Regions from separate parts of the Morganella morganii genome, predicted to be linked through region 1. Evidence: predicted binding sites of a transcription regulator. Region 1 holds the regulator's gene; each other region holds the start of a gene.
What was found. Region 1 encodes Fur, which represses iron uptake genes when iron is present. Its sites were predicted from a motif close to ATAATAATGAGAACNACTATCAA; they were not measured.

Region 1 (3,192 bases):
ACCGTACTCCGGAAGAGAACCTCGCGCTGTTTGAAAAAATGCGTGACGGCGGCTTTGAGGAAGGTAAAGCGTGTCTGCGTGCCAAAATCGATATGGCATCCTCCTTTATGGTGATGCGTGATCCGGTCATTTACCGTATTAAGTTTGCGACTCACCATCAGTCCGGTGACAAATGGTGCATCTACCCGATGTACGATTTCACCCACTGTATTTCTGATGCGCTGGAAGGGATCACCCATTCACTCTGTACACTGGAATTCCAGGACAACCGCCGCCTGTATGACTGGGTGCTGGATAACATCACTATTGACTGCCATCCGCGTCAGTATGAGTTCTCCCGCCTGAATCTTGAATACACTGTGATGTCCAAGCGGAAACTGAATCAGCTGGTAACAGAGAAATTTGTTGAAGGCTGGGATGACCCGCGCATGCTGACCATTTCCGGTCTGCGCCGCCGTGGTTATACCGCTGCCTCTATCCGCGAGTTCTGCCGCCGTATCGGTGTCACCAAACAGGACAACAACGTCGAAATGGCGGCACTGGAATCCTGTATCCGTGATGACCTGAACGAAAGCGCACCACGCGCCATGGCTGTTATTGATCCGGTGAAAGTCGTGATTGAAAACATGCCGGAAGGTGATGTGATGGTCACCATGCCGAATCATCCGAACAAACCGGAGATGGGCAGCCGCGAAGTGCCGTTCAGCCGTGAAATCTGGATTGATCGCGCAGACTTCCGTGAAGAAGCGAACAAACAGTACAAGCGTCTGGTGCTGAATAAAGAAGTGCGCCTGCGTAATGCGTTTGTGATTAAAGCAGAGCGTGCGGAAAAAGACAGCGAAGGCAATATCACCACTATCTACTGCACCTATGATCCGGAAACCCTGAATAAAGATCCGGCTGACGGACGTAAAGTGAAGGGCGTTATCCACTGGGTCAGCGTGAAGCACGCGGTACCGGCGGAAATCCGTCTGTATGACCGTCTGTTCAGTGTACCGAACCCGGGCGCAGAAGATGATTTCCTGTCGACGCTTAACCCGGATTCTCTGGTGATCCGTCAGGGTTTTGTGGAGCCGTCACTGGTTGCCGCTGACAGCAGCAAGCCGTATCAGTTTGAGCGTGAGGGGTATTTCTGTGCTGATGCCAAATTATCCTCAGCGGATAAATTAGTCTTTAACCGGACTGTCGGCCTGCGTGATACCTGGGCGAAAATTGAGAGTAAATAACAGATAACACAGTGTTATTAATATAAAAAAGCCGTTCGCAGGAACGGCTTTTTTTGTGTGCATGTGTTCTGAAAAACGGCAACAAAAAAGGCGCGATACGCGCCTTTCATACAAAATGGTTAACGGCGAGAATTATTTTTTCTCGTCGTGGATACCTTCATCAGAACGGCAGTCACCATCCGCACAGTGGCCGTACAGGTACAGGCTGTGGTTGGTGAGTTTAATACCGTGGCGTTCCGCGATATTTTTCTGACGTGATTCAATGGATTCATCACTGAACTCAATCACTTTACCGCAATCCAGGCAGATCAGGTGATCGTGGTGGTGTTGCTGGGTCAGTTCGAAAACGGATTTGCCGCCCTCAAAGTTATGACGGGTGACAATACCGGCGTCATCAAACTGGTTCAGAACGCGGTAGACAGTTGCGAGTCCAATCTCTTCACCGATATCGATCAGTTTTTTGTAGAGATCTTCCGCACTGACGTGATGGCACTCCGGATCCTGCAACACTTCCAGAATCTTCAGGCGGGGAAGTGTGACTTTCAGTCCTGCATTTTTCAATGCTTTATTGTTATCGGTCATGCGGATTTAGTCCTATATTGTCGCTGGTGAGCGCACATTCGGGAAAACGCTCAACGGCTGAACACAATGTCCGGCTATCAAAAGGTGTCAGGTGCGATTCGCCTGACCGATGCCGGACCGGATAAATAATATCATTACATAAATAAGCAGAATTATCATTCGCAATTTAAGGGAAAACCTTAAATTGCCAGAATCTCGTCAAGACTCATTTCTTCGCGGATCTGCTCAACCCATTTTGCCACGCGTTCGTTAGTCAGCTCCGGCTGGCGATCTTCATCAATAGCCAGGCCGATAAAGTGACTGTCGTCCGCCAGGCCTTTTGACTCTTCAAAGTGGTAGCCTTCTGTCGGCCAGTGGCCCACAATGGTCGCGCCGCGCGGTTCAATGATGTCACGGATGGTGCCCATGGCGTCACAGAAATACTCTGCGTAATCCTCCTGGTCACCACAACCGAAGATAGCCACAATTTTACCGTTAAAATCAATTTCTTCCAGTGTCGGGAAAAAATCATCCCAGTCACACTGTGCTTCGCCGTAATACCAGGTCGGGATACCCAGCAGTAAGAAATCAAACCCTTCGATGTCCTCTTTGCTGCACTTGGCAACATCCCGGACTTCAGCAACATCATCGCCGAGTAATTTCTGAATCATTTTAGCGATATTTTCTGTGTTACCGGTGTCACTACCAAAAAATATACCTGCGATTGCCATAAATAAGCCTCTCAACCGAAAATCTCTGTGCCTGCAAAAGGACGCCGCAGCGACAACAAGCAGAAATTATAACTATTTCATCTTCATAAATACCATTCTGACGAAAACAGTATTTGAAGTCTGTCAAATTTGTGTGGTGTGTCGTCTCACAATTTGGTGCATAAATCAGAACGCTGAAGGTAATCAAGCAGAATTTGCTCGATAAGTTCGCCCCGGTTCACGTTTTCTTCGTATGCCAGCTGGTTCAGGGCATCGACAATATCCGCATTCAGTTTGAGCTCAACGCGGCGTAATCCGTTAACTTTGTCACGCCGCAGCTGATTGCGTTTGTTAATCCGCAACTGCTCATCACGGGAGAGCGGGTTTGTTTTCGGTCGTCCGGGCCGGCGTTCGTCAGCGAACAAATCCAGCGTGGTACGATCCGTTTGTTCTTTGGCCATAATTTTACTACGAAAAGGCGGATTACAATGATAAACGCGCAATGATACACCGCCATCCCGCTTACCGCCACCGCTTCGCGGCCTGTTACCGCGGATTTCGTGCAGATTGATTAACATCGCACCGTCTGCCCGCCTGTGCGGCAGCCCTGCAGGACGGGTGATGGGTTTCGTCAATGAATTAAATATTGCAATTATCGTTATGAATATATTAGAAAAAAAAGAGTATTCAGCTCA
Region 2 (3,192 bases), 670 kb from region 1:
GGAAGCTATCGGCATGGCGCGGGAAAAACGCGACAACAGTGCTGTTTTACCGCGAAATGATGCACAGGATAAATACATCAGAGCGATAGCGCATAAACAACTGATTATTGCCAACGGCGAGGCCGGATGCGGCAAAACCTTTATCAGTACCGCACTGGCGGCAGATGCACTGATCAATAAGGAAATCGAGCGGATTATTGTCACCCGTCCGGTGTTACAGGCGGAAGAGGATCTGGGCTTTCTGCCCGGAGATATCAGTGAAAAATTCGCGCCGTATTTCCGGCCGGTGTATGACGTTCTGGTGAAACGGATGGGGGCTTCATTTTTACAGTATTGTCTGCGTCCGGAGATAGGTAAGGTGGAAATTGCACCGTTTGCCTACATGCGCGGACGAACCTTTGAGAATGCGGTGGTGATCCTCGATGAAGCACAGAACGTAACTGTCACACAAATGAAAATGTTCCTGACCAGGATGGGGGAGAATGTGACAGTGATTGTCAACGGTGATGTCAGTCAGTGTGATTTACCGGGCAATGTCCCGTCCGGGCTGGCCGATGTGCTGCGCCGTTTCCGGGATGACGATATGGTATCAGTGGTGTCTTTCACGCAGGATGACTGTGTGCGTTCGTCACTCTGTCTGCGGGCATTGCAGGCTTATAACTGAGTACAGGGGCTGCGGCGGCAGACACCGCCGCAGCCTGTTTATTATCAGTCGTCAGCATCCATCACATCATGGCGCAGGCGGTGATAACCTTCCTCATCGTAACCGAAACGCCAGTACGGGATCGCATACATCTGACTGTGTTCCCCGTTCAGCTCACGGCGCACATAGCGGCGCAGATCCCTGACCATCGCATCCTCTCCGGCAATCCAGAACGTACACTCTGTCACATCGGCGACCGGCCAGCTTTTAAACAGTGCGGTGACTTCAGCGGTTTTCTCTGTGCCGCCGGTCACCCAGTGCAGGGTGATACCCGCCGGTTTGTTCAGCACCTGCTGGTCATCCGCGTGATCGATGCGGATCACCACATTGCCCTGAGCCTCTGCAGGCATTTTTTCCAGCAGCGCGGCAACAGCGGGAAGTGCTGTTAAATCAGCTGCCATATAGTAGTGTTTCGCCACCGGCAGCAGCGGATCCGGTCCGCCGGGATTGGTAATACCGATATAATCACCCGGTTTGGCATTTCTGGCGAAATCCACCGCCGGACCGGCATCATCATGCATAGCGAATTCAATATCGATTTCTTTCAGTTCAGGGCGGATCGCACGCACGGTATAGGTACGGGCGGTCGGCCGTGGTTTATCTTCCGGCCAGACCGGTCCTTTATCGGACAATACCGGCAGAGCAGGCGGATTCGGCGCATCTTTGGCAATAAACAGCTTCAGGTGACCACCTTCGCAATCTGCCGGATAGGTATCCAGTGACTCAGCCGTAAAGGTGATGCGGCGCAGATTGGGGGTGACGTCGGTAAAGGATTTCACCTGAATCAGACGCGGCGGTGCAGGGCGGTAGATATTTTTTTTCCGGCTCATGCGCAATTCTCCGTTCTATTGTTATTAGTTTCGTTATATCTATTTCGCGGAGTGTATCAGGAATTCAGAAGAATGGTAATCATTATCAATAAAATTATTTAAAAAAGCACACCGTATGGGGGTACGGTGTGCCGGGCAATGCAGCTGCTTACACAGTGCATGACGTACTGATGAGGTACTTACTGATGAGACATGACGACTATCTTACTTTCATTCCCGCCGCCGTCATTAATAAGCGGAAAAGCGATGAGACTGCAAACAATGCCAGAACACTGCCTGCCCAGATAGCGACCATCCAGGCGGATTTTTTCCACCAGGGGGCCGCTGCGGCAGACTCAGTGGTAGCCCTGGTCATGGGTGATTTTTCCTCTGAAGACATAATAACTCCACCAGGTATATACCAGGATCACAGGTATGATGAATAAAGCGCCAACCAGCATAAAGCTCAGACTTTCGCCGGGGGCGGCGGCCATTTCATAATCGATCACCGGCGGAATAATCATCGGCCAGATACTGATACCGAGTCCGGTGAAACCCAGAAAAACCAGGCCGAGTGCCGCAAAAAACGGCGTATAGTGCAGATGACGGCTGACACTGCGGAACAGCGCAACGGCACAGACAAGCACCAGCAGCGGTACCGGCAGGAAGAACAGAATATTCGGGAAGCTGAACCAGCGCGCCGCAATGGTGTCATGCGCCAGCGGTGTCCACAGACTGATCACGGCCAGTACCGCCAGCATCACCAGGGTCAGAGGTTTCAGCACCTTATACATCTGCTGCTGTAAATGACCTTCCGTTTTCATCACCAGCCAGCCGCAGCCGAGCAGGGCATACGCGATCACCAGACCGAAACCGCAGAACAGCGGGAACGGCGCCAGCCAGTCAAAGGCACCGCCGGTAAAGGCGCGGTTTGCAACCGGAAAACCTTCAATCACGCTGCCGACGACTACACCCTGCACAAAAGTGGCGATAACTGAGCTGATCAGAAACGCGCGATCCCAGAAATAACGGTGATGTTCATCTGCTTTAAAGCGGAATTCAAAAGCCACACCACGGAAGATTAACGCGACCAGCATCAGTGTCAGCGGAATGGCGAGTGCATCCAGAATCACGGCATAGGCCAGCGGGAAAGCACCGAACAACGCGGCCCCGCCCAGCACCAGCCAGGTTTCGTTACCGTCCCAGACCGGGGCGACACTGTTCATCATCAGGTCGCGGTCAGCATTGCTTTTCACAAAGGGATAGAGGATGCCGATACCGAGGTCAAATCCGTCCATTACGATATACATCAACGTACTGAATATAATAATGACGAACCAAATCAGGGGTAAATCAATGCCCATGAGACACCTCCGGCGCGATACCTTTGCGGATCAGTTTCATCATATAGATGTAGCCGATACCAAACACAGAACCATAAACAATAAAGAAGATCAGCAGGCTGATGCTCATATGCATCTCACCGTGTGCTGAAACGGCATCTGTCGTGCGCTGTAATCCGTAAACCACCCACGGCTGGCGGCCGATTTCAGTCACAAACCAGCCCGCGAGAATCGCGATAAGCCCGGACGGTGCCATCCATAACATAAAGCGCTGGAAAGGCCGGGAATCATATAAACGCCCCCGGTAACGCAGCCACAGGCTCAGTGCGGCAGCCAG
Region 3 (3,192 bases), 800 kb from region 1:
GCGGATTCCACTTCGGCGGTACCGAGGCGGTGCCCGGAGATATTCAGCACATCATCCACCCGCCCGGTGATCCAGTAATAGCCGTCTTCATCACGGCGGGTACCGTCCCCGGCAAAATACATACCTTTAAAGGCGGAAAAATAGGTCTGTTCAAAACGTTCATGATCACCGAACAGAGTACGGGCCTGGCCCGGCCAGGAGTCGAGGATCACCAGATTCCCCTCGGTTTCGCCGTCCAGAATTTCACCCTGGTTATCCACCAGCGCAGGCTGAACACCAAAGAACGGGACGGTCGCGGAGCCCGGTTTCAGTTCAATCGCCCCCGGCATCGCACCTATCATGCAGGCACCGGTTTCGGTCTGCCACCAGGTATCGACAATCGGGCAGCGGCTGTCACCGATAGTTTTGTAATACCACTCCCAGGCTTCCGGGTTAATCGGCTCGCCGACTGATCCCATAATGCGCAGTGATTTGCGGGAGGTGTCTTCAATCGCACTGAGGCCTTCAGCCATCAGGGCGCGGATAGCGGTCGGTGCGGTATACAGGATATTGACCTGATGTTTGTCGACAATCTGGCACATCCGGTTGACCTTCGGATGGTTCGGTACGCCTTCAAACATCAGCGTGATGGCCCCGTTGGAGAGCGGGCCGTAAACCAGGTAGGTGTGTCCGGTTACCCAGCCGACATCCGCTGTACACCAGAACACTTCATCACCATGATAATCAAAGATATATTTAAATGTCAGAGTGGCATAAACCAGGTAACCGCCGGTGGTGTGCAGCACGCCTTTCGGCTTGCCGGTGGAACCGGAGGTATAGAGGATAAACAGCGGATCTTCCGCATTCATCTCCTGCGGCGGACAGTCCGCACTGACACCACTGACAGCATCGTGCCACCAGATATCACGCCCTTCCTGCCACTCCACCGGATTACCGGTGCGGCGGAAAACAATCACACTGCTGACTGTGGTCACACCCGGGTTTTTCAGGCCGTCATCCACATTTTTCTTCAGCGGAATAGTACGCCCGGCGCGCAGACCTTCATCTGCCGTGATCACCATTTTTGCCCCGGAATCAATGACACGGCCGGACACCGCCTCCGGTGAGAACCCGGCAAAAATCACCGAGTGCACCGCACCGATACGGGCACAGGCCAGCATGGCGACCATTGCTTCCGGTACCATCGGCATATAAATCGCAACCACATCACCTTTGCGGATCCCCTGCTGTTTCAGGACATTGGCAAACTGGCAGACATCATGATGCAGTTCACGGTAAGTGAGTGTGCGGGACTCATCCGGGCTGTCACCTTCCCAGATCACCGCCGGTTTATCACCACGCTCCGCAAGATGCCGGTCAAGACAGTTAGCACTGAGATTCAGTGTGCCGTCCTCAAACCATTTAATACTGACATGGCCCGGATCAAAAGAGGTGTTTTTCACCCGCGTATAGGGCTTTATCCAGTCTACAATCTGACCTTTCTCACGCCAGTAGCTGTCGGGATCCTCAACAGACCGCTGATACTCGTCCAGATACTGCTGATGATTGATTAGCGCGTTTTCTGCAATTGCTTCGGGTACAGGATATTTCGTTATTTTTGTCATGATGCATCTCCTTTCAATTGTTAATGCTATGTCAAAATCACGTTAAATAAAGTTACCTTTCTGCCTTTGTTTCTTTTTTGCGCTAAAGATCACGGATTGAAAAAGGGGGTATTCACAGCGTTATCATTTGATGCGAAAACCTCCGGCGATATAAAAAATTACCCGTAGAATAAAAAATAGTGCATGACATCAGATGATAAGCAAAAGCTAAAATATTTAACTAAAATAAGACAGTAAAATAACAAATAAAAAAAATCCGCACAGATCGTACAGATCTGATAATCGTTTTCATTATCATCTGTTTCATTATAATGTTTAGCCTGTTCACACACGGTGTGAGCGGTTCGGTCAATTACTGGAGTTATAATTATGAGCTATGTATTACCTGCATTACCGTACGCTTATGATGCGTTAGAACCGCATTTCGATAAAATGACAATGGAAATTCACCATACCAAACATCATCAGACGTATGTGAATAACACCAACACCGCGCTGGAAGCCTTCCCTGAGATGGCAAATCTGGATATCGACGATCTGATCGCACAGCTCGATAAATTCCCGGCGGACAAACGTACCTTTATCCGCAACAACGCCGGTGGTCATTCCAACCACAGCATGTTCTGGAAAGGCCTGAAAACCGGCACCACATTACAGGGCGATCTGAAAGCAGCGATTGAACGCGATTTCGGCAGCGTTGAGGCGTTTCAGGCTGAGTTTGAAAAAGCCGCCGCAACCCGTTTCGGTTCCGGCTGGGCATGGCTGGTGCTGAAAGACGGCAAACTGGCTGTGGTTTCCACCGCCAACCAGGACAGCCCGCTGATGGGTGAAGCGATTTCCGGTACTTCCGGTTATCCGATCATCGGTCTGGATGTGTGGGAACACGCCTATTATCTGAAGTTCCAGAACCGCCGTCCGGATTACATCAAAGCATTCTGGTCTGTGGTGAACTGGGATGAGGCAGCAGCGCGTTTCGCTTCTGCAAAATAAGTCCTGAAATATGTGCGGACGCTGTCCGCACATATTCTTCTTTCCCGCTTTCGATTATGATATCCGTCTCACTCAATACGGAGGCGGCATGGCATACACACCTTTAGTTTTCACCGGTCCCGTCAGGGATACAGCCCGCTGCGGGCGCAGCGCAATTGAAAAGCGTCAGACCGAAGGCGTGATTGCCCTCAGTGCCACCGGACTCGCCGGTGACGAGCAGGCGGAAAAAGCCTTTCACGGCGGCCCTGACCGTGCGTTGTGTCACTATCCCCGCGAACACTACGACTACTGGAAAATGATGTATCCGGAGATTGAGGATCGCTTTGTCGCGCCGTTCTTCGGGGAAAATATATCCACCCTCGGTATGACAGAAGAAACCGTATTCATCGGGGATATTTATCAGTGGGGCAGCGCCGTGATTCAGGTCACCCAGCCGCGCTCACCGTGCTACAAACTGAATCCGCTGACAGATGTGTCTGATTTTGCACAGGTGATGCAGGATTGCGGCCGTACCGGCTGGCTGTACCGTGTCGCCGGGAAAGGGGATGTCAGCAGTGATCAGCCGCTGAAACTGCTGACCCGCACCAGCGCGGTGTCT
Region 4 (3,192 bases), 570 kb from region 1:
GCGCCTGGGTGGCGGCCCACATCACATTGGCACGGCTGTCATAATCCTCCGGGTTTGCCAGTACTTTCGGGCCTTCCTCAATCAGTGTCAGCAGAATACCTTCTGCAAACCGGTCCTGAATTTTGGCATTCACCGGATACGTCAGATACTGCTCGAGGGTGTGAATAAAGGCATCGACCACACCGTTGGCTGTCTGGCGCGGCGGCAGGGTGTAAGTGGTCTGCGGATCAAGAATGGCACACTTCGGATGCACCAGCGGGTGACCGAATGATTGCTTATCTCCGGTTTCACGGCGGCTGACCACAGAAAAACAGTTGGTTTCAGAACCGGTGGCCGGAAGTGTCAGCACACAGGCAATCGGCAGTGCACTGCGGATATTGCGGCCTCCGGTGGTGATGATATCCCACGGATCGCCCGGATAATCCACCGCAGCGGCAATAAACTTGGTACCGTCGATAACAGACCCGCCGCCGACCGCCAGCAGATAGCTGATGTCATGCTCACGGATATACGCAATCGCTTTTACCAGCGTTTCATAGGCCGGGTTCGGTTCGATACCTGAAAATTCATGAACATCATAACCGTCCAGGGCAGCCAGTACCTGCTCGTAAACACCGTTACGCTTAATACTGCCGCCGCCGTACAGCATCAGTACTTTGGCATCTTTCGGGATTTCACTGCTGAGTTTGGCGATTTGGCCTTTGCCGAAACGAATTTTTGTCGGGGTGAAAAGAGTGAAGTTGTTCATTATTTCTCCGGGTAAGATTAGGAAAAATGAAGCGGATAACCATTAAGTGTAGTGTAAATCAGGGCAGGCGTGGTGGCGAACCGGATTGTGCTTTCCGGCACACCGGCAGCAAAAAGGCTCCCGCAGGAGCCCTTATCTTATTTCTTATGGACGCGGTGGCGTCTGCGGTTAAGCAGGGCGCGGCGTCTGCGGTAGTGTCGGATGAGCAGATACAGGGATGCCACGATACCGACAATCAGGAAAAAGACCGGGATCAGCAGCAGTGCGGTCATTACCGTTTTTTCGTGTGCTTTGACAAACGGGATCTGATTGAGCACATAACCGAAGGTGGTAATAATCGCCACCCAGAGGAATCCGCTCAGCCAGTTAAAGAACTGGAAACGGCGGTTCGGCAGCGAGGAGAGACCTGCCAGCATCGGCAGCAGAGTACGGACAAAACCGAGAAAACGACCGATCAGCAGGGCATACAGGCCGTGGCGGTTAAACAGCACTTCGGCTTTCTGATGGTAATTTTTCGGGATCTGCGTCATCCAGCGCCTGACGGTTTTGGTATCACTCAGCCAGCGCCCCTGAACAAAACCCAGCCAGCTGCCGATACCGGCGGCGGCGGTCAGAATAGCCAGTGTCGGCAGGAAATCCATCACGCCCTTCGCAATCAGTGCGCCTGACAAAATAAGCAGGGTATCCCCGGGCAGAAACGCGGTGGGCAGAATGCCGTTCTCCAGCACAATAACGGTGAAGAGGATAGCGTAAACCAGCCAGAGGACTTCGGGATTAGAGAGTGTGGCAAAATCGTGAGACCAGAGCGCACTCACAATCTCTGATAAACTAGACATTAGATTTCCTGTAAAACGAGATCCGGAACAACGGTACAGACAGTGTATCGCAAAAATTGCTCACCCGTTTGATTTGATCGGGTTTTTCTTCCGATTCACTGACGGTATAAAGGGAGGTTGGTGAATCATGTCTCTGTGGGCATTTTTTGTGCGTTTTATCTGTGGTGATCCCGGACGGATGACTGAAAACCCTTAGCATTCCGTGTGAAATTTTCCGCCGGAATCGCATTTTTTTGGTAAACGGTAATGATAATTACTATCAAATTGCTCAGGGTTTGGTATGATCAGCGGGTTTCGTTTTTTGGGTAGCGATGAATAACACGATTTATTTTTTGCTGAGAAAGAGTTCATAACAAAAGAGAGTTGAAGGCCAACTGATGCGTAATTTGACCGTTTCTGTGCTATTGGCATTATGTTTAACCGGCAGTGCATTCGCAGATAACACTGCAGCTGTCACACCAGCGACAACAACACCTGTCACCGCGCCGGCAGCAACCGCCGGTCAGCCTGCTCAGACGCCTGAACAACCGGCGGCCCCGGTATCCGCGACAGAGGTTCCTGTTCAGGAAATCAGCGCAGCACCGGCAGACGGTAACCGTGGCTTTGCGGCGGAATTGTCCGTGATTTCCATGTATCAGGGCGCGGATGTTATCGTTAAGTCGGTTATGATCGGCCTTATTATCGCCTCAGTGATTACCTGGTCCATTTTCTTTGCCAAGGGCGCGGATCTTATCGCTTCCCGCCGCCGTATCCGCCGTGAAGCGGCAGCAATCAAAGATGCCCGCTCGCTGGATGAAGCAGCTGCCATCGCCGATACATTCGGGAAAAAGAGCGTCACCCGGATGTTGGTGCTTGATGCCGTCAATGAGCGGACTGCATCAGAAAAAAGCCGTGATCTGAGCGGCATCAAAGACCGTGTGACATTCCGTCAGGAGCGTATCGTTGCCGGTGTTGCCCGTCATATGGGACGCGGTAACGGCTATCTGGCCACTATCGGGGCTATTTCACCGTTTGTCGGCCTGTTTGGTACCGTATGGGGTATCATGAACAGCTTTATCGGTATCGCTCACTCACAGACCACCAACCTCGCGGTTGTGGCCCCCGGGATTGCAGAAGCACTGCTGGCAACGGCACTGGGTCTGGTCGCGGCAATTCCTGCGGTCGTTATCTACAACATCTTTGCCCGTATGATTTCCGCTTACCGTGGTGACCTGGGTGATACCGCAGCACACACTATTTTATGGCTGGGCCGTGATCTCGACCTGGCAGACAGCAAAGCAGGGTAATATCTGATGGCAATGCGTCTTAACGAAGAGTCGGATGACAGCGGCGAATTGCATGAAATTAACGTCACACCTTTTATTGATGTGATGTTGGTTCTGCTGATCATCTTTATGGTGGCCGCACCGCTGGCGACCGTTGATATTAAAGTGAATCTGCCGGCCTCAACGGCAAAACCACAGCCGCGTCCGGAAAAACCGGTCTTCCTGACGGTGAAAGCAGATAACCAGCTGCTGGTGGGCGAGCAGGAAGTCACAAAAGAAACACTGGCTCAGATCCTGGATCAGACCACGGAATCCAATAAGGAAACCACGATCTTCTTCCAGG

Region 2: JL661_RS09885 (siderophore-interacting protein) is a predicted target of Fur. The motif match lies at 1,600-1,622, and genes of this name have one in related genera.
Region 3: sodA (superoxide dismutase [Mn]) is a predicted target of Fur. The motif match lies at 1,880-1,902, and genes of this name have one in related genera.
Region 4: exbB (tonB-system energizer ExbB) is a predicted target of Fur. The motif match lies at 1,825-1,847, and genes of this name have one in related genera.

What each region holds. Positions count from the first base shown of each region.
Region 1 is NZ_CP069157.1:2,713,377-2,716,568, reverse strand. Features, by position in the region: gene glnS (glutamine--tRNA ligase) at 1-1,226, shown strand, start outside; gene fur (ferric iron uptake transcriptional regulator) at 1,359-1,808, opposite strand; gene fldA (flavodoxin FldA) at 1,988-2,518, opposite strand; gene ybfE (LexA regulated protein) at 2,665-2,958, opposite strand.
Region 2 is NZ_CP069157.1:2,044,944-2,048,135, reverse strand. Features, by position in the region: gene phoH (phosphate starvation-inducible protein PhoH) at 1-664, shown strand, start outside; gene JL661_RS09885 (siderophore-interacting protein) at 709-1,533, opposite strand; gene JL661_RS09880 (DUF2474 domain-containing protein) at 1,733-1,888, opposite strand; gene cydB (cytochrome d ubiquinol oxidase subunit II) at 1,869-2,876, opposite strand; gene JL661_RS09870 (cytochrome ubiquinol oxidase subunit I) at 2,866-3,192, opposite strand, start outside.
Region 3 is NZ_CP069157.1:3,512,775-3,515,966, forward strand. Features, by position in the region: partial or broken gene acs (acetate--CoA ligase) at 1-1,604, opposite strand, end outside; gene sodA (superoxide dismutase [Mn]) at 1,974-2,594, shown strand; gene yiiM (6-hydroxyaminopurine reductase) at 2,683-3,192, shown strand, end outside.
Region 4 is NZ_CP069157.1:3,282,624-3,285,815, reverse strand. Features, by position in the region: gene yqhD (alcohol dehydrogenase) at 1-748, opposite strand, end outside; gene JL661_RS15700 (DedA family protein) at 886-1,584, opposite strand; gene exbB (tonB-system energizer ExbB) at 1,962-2,870, shown strand; gene exbD (TonB system transport protein ExbD) at 2,877-3,192, shown strand, end outside.